DNA from 3 places in the Paenibacillus riograndensis SBR5 genome. Region 1 is predicted to be linked to each of the others. Evidence: riboswitches for the same ligand, from Rfam matches in the RefSeq annotation. Region 1 holds a riboswitch; each other region holds the start of a gene.
What was found. A riboswitch is a leader RNA that binds a small molecule or an ion and turns the genes downstream of it on or off. The one in region 1 is predicted to bind cobalamin.

Region 2: linked by a shared signal. The riboswitch ahead of PRIO_RS02920 (anaerobic ribonucleoside triphosphate reductase) and the one ahead of PRIO_RS10295 (energy-coupling factor ABC transporter permease) in region 1 are both predicted to bind cobalamin.
Region 3: linked by a shared signal. The riboswitch ahead of PRIO_RS05530 (S-layer homology domain-containing protein) and the one ahead of PRIO_RS10295 (energy-coupling factor ABC transporter permease) in region 1 are both predicted to bind cobalamin.

The regions. Positions count from the first base shown of each region.
Region 1 is NZ_LN831776.1:2,546,848-2,549,873, reverse strand. It holds gene cbiQ (cobalt ECF transporter T component CbiQ) at 1-503, opposite strand, end outside; gene PRIO_RS10300 (energy-coupling factor ABC transporter substrate-binding protein) at 487-783, opposite strand; gene PRIO_RS10295 (energy-coupling factor ABC transporter permease) at 786-1,553, opposite strand; cobalamin riboswitch at 1,730-1,916, opposite strand; gene PRIO_RS10290 (ArsR/SmtB family transcription factor) at 2,091-3,026, shown strand, end outside.
Region 2 is NZ_LN831776.1:666,639-669,664, reverse strand. It holds gene PRIO_RS02935 (sugar phosphate isomerase/epimerase family protein) at 1-562, opposite strand, end outside; gene PRIO_RS02930 (MTH1187 family thiamine-binding protein) at 599-907, opposite strand; cobalamin riboswitch at 1,257-1,485, shown strand; gene PRIO_RS02920 (anaerobic ribonucleoside triphosphate reductase) at 1,772-3,026, shown strand, end outside.
Region 3 is NZ_LN831776.1:1,277,527-1,280,552, reverse strand. It holds gene PRIO_RS05530 (S-layer homology domain-containing protein) at 1-1,797, opposite strand, end outside; cobalamin riboswitch at 1,982-2,186, opposite strand; gene PRIO_RS35390 (hypothetical protein) at 2,894-3,026, opposite strand, start outside.

The DNA of each region.
Region 1 (3,026 bases):
AGGAACAGGAACCGGTACATGACCAGCATCAGCTCCAGCACGATCTGCGGCATCCGCAGCCTGCGGAGCACCTGCAGCAGCTCGCCGAACGGCGTGGTCAACATGATGAACAGGCAGCAGGCCAGACAGGCCGATATCCGCGCCAGCAGCAGCGCTGCCCGCACGCCTCCTGCCCGGGTCATGTACAGAAACTGGGCTGTGCCCGGAATCGGCAGGTACAGGGCGGCCTCCCCGGCTGCCGGACGACCCAGCTCCACCAGCAGTGCCGGCAGGCTGAGGCCGTAGAATAGCAGCGCAGTGCCAAACAACTGTCCGTAGGCGCGCGGCGGGATTTTGGCATATTGCAGGCACCACAGCATCATCCACAGCGTAATGAGAACCTGAAGGGCCGGATGCAGCACATAAGCAAGGGCGAACATGACGGCTGCGAAGAGGCTTTTCCACATCGGGGACACTTGGCTTAGGGCATTGCTGCAGGATATAACATCAATTCTTCTGATCATTCAGCTTCTGCCGGCCTTGTCTCCCCTTCAAAAGACCCAGCGTATAGCCGATCACCCCTGCGCCGATAGCCGCCTGCAGCGCGAATAACATGCTCTCCGTTTCACCCGGCAGCTCAGCCAGCGGCTTGAACCAGGGCTTATATGCAGGGTCAATCTCTGTAATTGCACCCTCTGCCGCATCATCGGCCCCGCCGAACTCCCCGTTCACGAACAGCAGCGGCAGGACCACCAGCAGAACCACCGCGAGCAGCATCAGCAGGTTTTTCCATTTGTTCTTTATCTTCACAGTGTATTTCCTCCCTTGGCTCCCCGTTTAAGCAGGGACAGCTCCTGTGGACTGTAGGCCTTCAGCCAGTTCCATAGCAGCACTGTCAACAGCCCCTCGCTGACCGCCAGCGGAATCTGGGTCACAGCAAAAATACCGCCGAATTTCGCCATGGAAGCCAGCACACCGCCATCCGCAGACGGAAAAGCCACCGCAAGCTGAAAGGAAGTGACCACATAGGTCATCAGATCCGCTACCGCAGCCGCGAAGAATACCGCCAGCTTTTCGCGTTCGCCCAGCCTCATAATCAGCTTATAGACCGCATAACCGGCAAAAGGCCCGGCCACTGCCATGGAGAAGGCGTTCGCGCCAAGCGTGGTGATTCCACCGTGCGCCAGCAGCAGTGCCTGGAACAGCAGCACAATGGAACCGGTCACGCTCATCGGCAGCGGACCCAGCATCACTGCGCCAAGTCCCGTCCCCGTCGGATGAGAGCTGCTTCCCGTAACCGAGGGCATTTTGAGCGCTGAGAGCACAAAGGTGAACGCTCCGGATAAACCCAGCAACAGCTTCAGCTCCGGGTTGTCCCGGGTCATCCTTGTGAGCTTGCGGACGCCCAGGAAAAAGAACGGCAAAAAAGCCGCCCACCAGAACACCGCCCAGCCAACCGGTAAAAATCCCTCCATAATGTGCATTGCTTCCGCCGTACCCGGCTCATTCAGCAGAAGATAAACGGCAAATACGCCGACCAGTACCGTGAAACGCCAATAGCTCCGTTTGTTCATCCTTGCACCTCCTATTTGATTTTCGTGTGCGGCGTCAAACCAAAAACTCCCGCCCCTGGGGGTGGGAGTATCATGTACGTATCCGGATCACAAAGAAAAGGCTGCTTACCCGCCAAAACTAGCGGCACACCCTTATCTCTCAACCCATTCGTACACCGCTCCTATCCGCGTAGAGTCGTGTGTGCGCAAACAAGGTAGGTCTCCTGGCTCGGGATCATCGCTGGCCTTCGTCTTCCCCGGAGCAACCGAGTGACCTGTTGAAAGCTGGCTCTTCCTTACAGTGGCGGGACCGCTCGGGAGTTGCACCCGATTCCCTGTTATCCCTTGATGTGAATCAAAGGCACCTTGTTTCATCGCTAATTCATCCTGTACATCATAGCGGACATGGCATAAGCGTGTCTGTGATAAAAGTGGAGGTGTCCCTGAAAGGCAAGAAGCTTGTAAGAACCTCATTTGAATAATATAATTGTTAACTATACAAGCAGTAACGGCTTTGCCGTCCCCTTATTTTATTAACCTGTACCCGGAGGCTGTCCAATGAAACTGGATCTTACCGAAGAATCCCTGCCTGTCTACGAAGCTTTATCGAGCGCCGTACGTCTCCGCATGCTCCGCCTGCTCGCCGTTCAGCCGATGAATGTCAAGGAGCTGGCAGCGGCAGCCCGGCTCAGCAGCGCGATCATGACGATGCATGTCCGCAAGCTGGAGGCGGCCGGACTGATCCGGACACATATGGCTCCCGGGCGGAGCGGTTTGCAAAAAATCTGCACGCTGGCGGCTGAAGGCGCAGAGATCATTTTCCCCGCTCAAGCCCCGGCGGAACGCAAAAGCCACCGCAAAGAGATACCGGTCGGCCTCTACTCCGACTTTCAGATCGAACCGACCTGCGGTCTGGCAACGGTAGAGAAGGTCATCGGCAATTTCGACGACCCGCGCTACTTCTGGGATCTGGAACGGATGAATGCAGGCATCCTCTGGTTCGGCAAAGGTTATGTCGAATACAAAATCCCCAACTTCCTCCTGTCCAGCGAGCAGCCGGAGGAGCTTGTCATTACAATGGAAATCGCCTCTGAAGCCCCCTCCATCAATAACAATTGGCCTTCGGATATCACCTTTACCTTGAACGGAACGAAGCTGGGCTTCTGGACCAGCCCCGGAGATTACGGAGACAGCAGAGGCAAATATACGCCGTCCTGGTGGCCCGCACTCACGAACCAATACGGGCTGCTCAAGCAGCTGCGGGTTACCCCCAAGGGGACCTTCATGGATGGGCAAAAGCTGTCCGGGGTCACGCTGGATCAAGTGGACATCCGCAGCAAGCAGTGGACGTTCAGACTGTCCGTGGAGGAGGATGCCGAGCATATCGGAGGGCTGACCCTGTTCGGCAAAGGATTCGGCAACTATAACCAGGACATGCTGGTTGAACTGTTCTATACGGAAATATCCGGCATATCCGACAGTCCTGACGCTGCC
Region 2 (3,026 bases), 1.9 Mb from region 1:
CGGCATAGCGGGAGATATATTCTGCCGGTACCGCACCGCCCACATGGACCCAGCCCAAATCAAACTCCGCCACCATATGCTCAGCAGGAATCCGCTCCAGCCAGATGTCGATGACGGCCTGCCCGTTGACCTGCTTGAACTCAAAGTCATGGTTGTGGTATCCGTACTTCAGCCCTGCTGCCCGTACCAGCTCGGAAGCCTTTTCAAAGAATGGAATCAGAGCCAGCACATCGTCCAGCGCAGGCTGCTCCGGAAGAGGCGCAGAAGGTGTGATAAGATACTCCAGCCCCACCTCCCGGGCATATTCGATCTCTCTGGATAAGGCCGATTGCATATTCTCCAGACTGCTGAAATCCAGCCCTACATGCGCTGAGGGGGCCGACAGTCCAAGCTCATCCAGCGTTTTGCGCAGTTCTGCAGCTGATACGCCAAAATACCCGGCAAATTCCACCGATTTGTACCCGATCTCCGCCACCTTGCGCAGCGTCCCCAGAAAATCCTTCTCCGCCCTGTCCCGCAGCGTGTACATCTGTATCCCGATCTGCTGTTTGATAGCCGCCATTACGCATCCGCTCCTTGTCGCTGTAATTGTTATGAATTAATCCGCCTGCAGCTTGCGTTCCACCGATTCCAGCTTGCTGCGGCTTGTGGACGGCTTATCCCGCCGGTCATCAATCTTGAGCGAGGTGGATACCCGCTGTGCTCCGGCAGTAAAAGGGGACTCGTGCAGCGCTTCGACGGCCGCCAGAATCCGCGCCAGCGGACCTTCGATAATGGTGCCCATGGATGTCAGCTCGTAGGTAATGCCTTCCACCGTCTCCAGCACGCGCTGCATGTCAGCCACATAGCTGCTGAGGCTGGTGCTGCCTGTACCAATCGGAATTACAGTTACTTCGCCAATCGCCATCCTGAAATCCCTCCTATTATAAGCCTCTATAAGCCTCGTTACATAAGTCTCTGGTCCCTTCTATTGTAGCAACTCCTGCCTCCCCCCACAAATCGCCTAAAGTCCTACTGCGGGTATGACCAGGTTTTGGAACTTTTGTGGCGTATTTTGGACAATTTTTGAATCAGTTCCGGCAAAATTTACTCCCGTGCTGTGGATTACCTGTGGACTAATTGTGGACGAACACCGGGTTATCTGTGGATCAGCTGTGGACCAGCTGTGAGTAAACGGGCGGAGTCCGCACCGGGCGCGGGTTCGCAAAAAATTGTTTACAAACACAAGATATTGGGTTATTTTTATCTAGCGACAACAAAATATAGTGGAAACAGGTGCTTTGCTCTTCCAGGAGAGTTGAAGCTTAATAGGGAAGCGCGGTGCAAATCCGTTGCGGTCCCGCCACTGTAACCGGATGCCCTGCAGGCTCCAGAAGCCCTGCGGAGCAGTATCCTGAGGCTCACGCCACTGAGGGGTAGCCCCCCTTGGGAAGGCGCCCCGGATTCACCGGAAGCCAGGAGACCTGCCTGTTTCCGGGCACCATTATTTACGCCTGCGAGGAACAGGAGAGGTGTCCGCATGCGGCCTGCACAAGCAGATTTAGCCTTCCCTTATGCCAGGGAGCCAAGGCTGCCGATACCTGAACGCGATAAGCCTTATCACGTTCAGGTATCGGCTTCTGCGGGAAAGCATATTTCCATGGAGACCATCCGCAAATATCCGCTCAGGTTATTTGCGCTACGCATCCGGGCATTTTCCGCCTTCCTCGGCGGGGGATGCTTTTTTATTACAATCAGAACATGTTTCATATACGGAGAGGAGAGCTAGACAATGACGCTGCTGGAGAAACGGTACAACGGTGGACAAGCTGCACAGGAGGTTCTTTTGGAGGAAGTGATCCATTTGGGGCGCGATATTATCGACAGCCGGGATTTGGATCTGCTGCGCGAAAATGCGAATTTGAACGGTGAGAGCTTTTCCGGCAAAATGAGCAAGTTCGGCAGTGAGTATTCCAAGTGGTATGCCCGCAACTTCACGATGCCGCCGCAGCTCGTGCAGGCTACCCTCGATAATGTGGTGTATGTCCACGATCTGGACCAATACGCGATCGGAACCACCAACTGCATCTTTATCCCGTTCGAGCAGCTTCTCCGCGAAGGCTTCAACACCGGCAACGGCAGCGTTCGTCCACCCAACTCGATTATGACTGCGATGTCGCTGGTGGCGATTATTTTCCAGTCGCAGCAGAATGCCCAATACGGCGGCGTATCCGCCAACAAGCTGGATTTTGATCTGGCTCCTTATGTGACCAAGTCCTTCGCCAAGCTGTTCCGCAAGGGACTGGAATATTTCGAAGAAGGTACAGCCGGAGAGATCGGCGGGGAAGTCACTATGAGCCGCAGCGATCTGGCGGAGCAGTATCCGCGGGCCTTCCGCTTTGCGCTGAAGGAGACGGAAAGTGAAACGCTTCAGGCCGCAGAGAGCATGATACATAACCTTAATACAATGTCCAGCCGGTCGGGCGGACAGATTCCTTTTACCAGCATCAACTACGGCACCTGCACCTCTCCTGAAGGGCAGCTGGTCATCAGCTCGCTGCTGATGGCCACGATGAACGGTCTGGGCAGCGGCGAAACGCCGGTGTTCCCGATCCAGATCTTCAAATGCAAGCAGGGCGTGAACCAGCAGCAGGGCGATCCGAACTACGAGCTGTTCCTCAAGGCGGCGGAATGTTCCGCCCGCAGACTGTATCCGAACTTCGCCAATCTGGATGCGCCGCTCAATCTGCAATATTACGATCCGGCTGATCCGGATACCGAATTTGCCACGATGGGCTGCCGCACACGGGTGCTGGGCGACCGCTTCGGACGCAACCACTGCTCCGGCAAAGGCAACCTGTCCTTCAATACGCTCAATCTGGTGCGGCTGGGACTGGCCTACGGCATTGCCACAGGACGCCGCCTTGCCGCCGACGAAGAAGGCTTCTATGACGATCTGAACCATTACATGGACATCGCTCTGGAAGGTCTGCTTCACCGCTTCCGCATCCAGGCCTCCCAGAAGGCCAAGGCTTCCGATTTCATGA
Region 3 (3,026 bases), 1.3 Mb from region 1:
GCCGGATGCCGCCAGCTTCTTGAGGGCGTCCAGCGCGTCAGACGCTTCCAGTGTGCCTTCGGCGATAGGGCCTTGCGGACCTTCGACCGATACTGTGGCTTTTACATTGAGAGGGGCTACCTTAAGCGTCTGTGTATATTTTGCAATCTTGGGCGCCTTCTCTGCAACGTATCCTGTAACAGCAAGTGTGTAGTCTTCTGCAGCGAAGCCCTCTGGAAACTCGGCTTTACCGTCTTTATCTGTTGTTGCCGTCTTGCCACCAATCGTCACCTGCACACCGGCGGCTCTTGAAGTTACCGGGTTGGAAGCGGAGCCATCCCATACCCATGTTTTTTGGGTGACTGTGACGGTAAAAGCTTCACCCTCTCTTGGCTGTGCGTTGGAAAGGGCCACTTTATCGACAAGCTGCGTAGCGCTGCCCGCATAATAAACCAGTACCCGGTCAGACTCCTTCAGCTTGAAGTCTTTCATACCTACATCAACGCTGGCCCATTCCCCGCCGCGAGACACGGCGTACATCCAGCCGTCATAGCCGCCGGTAGCTCCGGCATAAATGCTGCCAATGCCAGTAACATAAGCGCCGGAAGGATTCGTAATCGGCAGACTGTTCGCTGCGGCTACTTTTTCCAGTGCTTCGAGTACGTTCCCAGCGTAGGCGCTGCCTTGGCCCAGCGTCTGCTCAGGCCCTTCAATCGTGAGCGGCACATAGACGAGAGGGTTCTGCGCTACCGGCTTCGAAAAGTCATACAGCTTGCCGTTCGTACCACCGCTGAACAGATTGTAGGCCACCAGGGCCTGCAGGCCTTGCTCGGTAGCCAGCGCATTGGCGCTGCCGCCCTGGTTATGAGCAAAAGCTCCACTGGCCAGTCTGAAGCTCAGCAGCCGATTCAGCAAGCCTGTTTCATTTTTAGTAAACTCGCCGCTGGCTGGGTCTACACCAAAGGAGGACAGACCGATTATGGCCTGGGCCGCACTTTCACTGCTGTCTCCGTAGCCGCCGCTGCTGTCCTGCTTGGCTGCCAGCCAGGCTACTGCTTTTTGTCCCGCTGTTGCCACAGCAGGGTCATTCTTGTGGGCAGCGAGTGCGGTCAGGACTATGGCCGTCATATCCGGATCGCTCGCCCCCGTGAACAAAGCAAACCCGCCATCGCTATTTTGCTTGGACAGAATTTCGCTCAGCAGCGACGTCTGGTTCCATTTGGCGTCACCGGGAATCGTGTAGCTGCCGGAGTCCAGCGCGAGCAGCGCGTAGACTGGCGCATTCAGCGGCTGGCCGCTGATATTGTCGCTGTTATAGATGCGCTCCAGCAGATTGAAGCCCGCTTCAGAACCGCTGCCGGCAAAATTCGCCGGATCGCCGCCGACCGCCCGCACAGCCAGCACAATCCGCGCATAATCCGTCACATTCGGGAAGCTGCCTCCCGCTGTCTGTACTTTTTTCGCTAATGACTGGACGTAGCTGTCCGGTACCCGGTAGCCCGCCTGGGCCAGCCCGATCGCCTGCCACTCCGATGTTACGCCGCCGCTGAGTATATATTCTGCAGCCGAATACGTTGCCTGCGAGACAGTTACCTGTCCCCCGTTATCCGCTGCAGCCAAGGAAGCGCCAGCTTTTCCTTCCGCAAAAGTATCCGCAGCATATACTGCGTCCGTGACACTGTCCGTGCCTGTGTTAACAGTGGCTTCCGCTGCGGCAAAAGCCTGTCCCGCCGGAACCACCGCGGTACCCGTAACCGAAATTACCAGCAATAAGACCAGACCAAGCACAAAAGACTTGGCAGAATAAAATGTCTTCATCGTCAACCTCTTTCCTTGTCATAAAATAAATGCTTGTACTGCTTTGCAGAGGACAGCCGGGACAACATAAAGACCGCCCTTGTTCAGGGCGGCCGGGAAGAATACAAATTGGAAGGCTGCGGTGCTCGAAGCTCCAGACTTCATCCATTTGCATATGTTCCGCATTCTTACCCCACGAAGAATAGAAACGTTCACGAAAAAGGCAGGTCTCCTGGCTTATGCCTCATCGCTGCTCTTGGCCTTCCCATCCTTACAGCCGGACAGTGGCCGCTCTAAGAGCCGCTCCGCATTTACAGTGGCGGGACCGCGCCGGATTTGCACCGTGCTTCCCTTTTAAGCCGATTTCTGATGCTACGCATCGAACCGGCACCTCTCTCTTAACTATTAAATTTTAATATCCATAATCATATCTAGTATTCCCTTGTATGTCTATAGAGAAGCTGTTTCTTAGCGGGTGCAAAAAGTACTCCACCCTCTCCAGCTATTATTCCATCCTGAAATAACGATGTCCGATTCATACAACATGGTTATGGAAGCCTCGAATTTGGCGAAGCCAAATTGGGGGCCTTCTCCGGGATTGCATCGTCTGAAGTGCCGCCAATGGGCGGCATGAATGTCCATCCACAGTAATAGTGAAAAAATCCAACGACTCCCAGCCATAACCGTCAATGCAGAGCAGCACCTTGTGAGGAGCAGCTTGTAACAAGCACCTTGTGACTAGCAGTTCAGCAGCCGTCGGATCATTTGTACGGACTGTTGAGAATATACAGCAACTGTTGGCTAGTATAAGGATAGTTGGGACTTAACGAACGATGGGGCAGCGAATATTGGATCGTTGTCAGGGCAGTTGGGACTATACAGAAACCGTTGGCTGGTATACTGGTAGTTGGGACTTAATCGAGTGTCGGGCCGGCAACTGTTGGATCGTTGTCAGGGCAGTTGGGACTATACAGAAACCGTTGGCTGGTATATTGGTAGTTGGGACTTATACAACAAGTGTTAGGCGGCTATCCAGATAATGTGTCTATGCGGCAATCGTTGAGGGCGTGCAGTAATTAGGTAACTTTCAACTTAGAAATTCCTGTTAACAGCAACCTTATAGCAGCGGCGGTAACAACGGTATTTCTGCCGTTGTATCCACCAGTTTCGGCCTCGGTGCGCACAACAACGGCATTTCTGCCGTTGTTTCTAACATTTCTAGACTCGGCGTGCACAACAACGGCATTTCT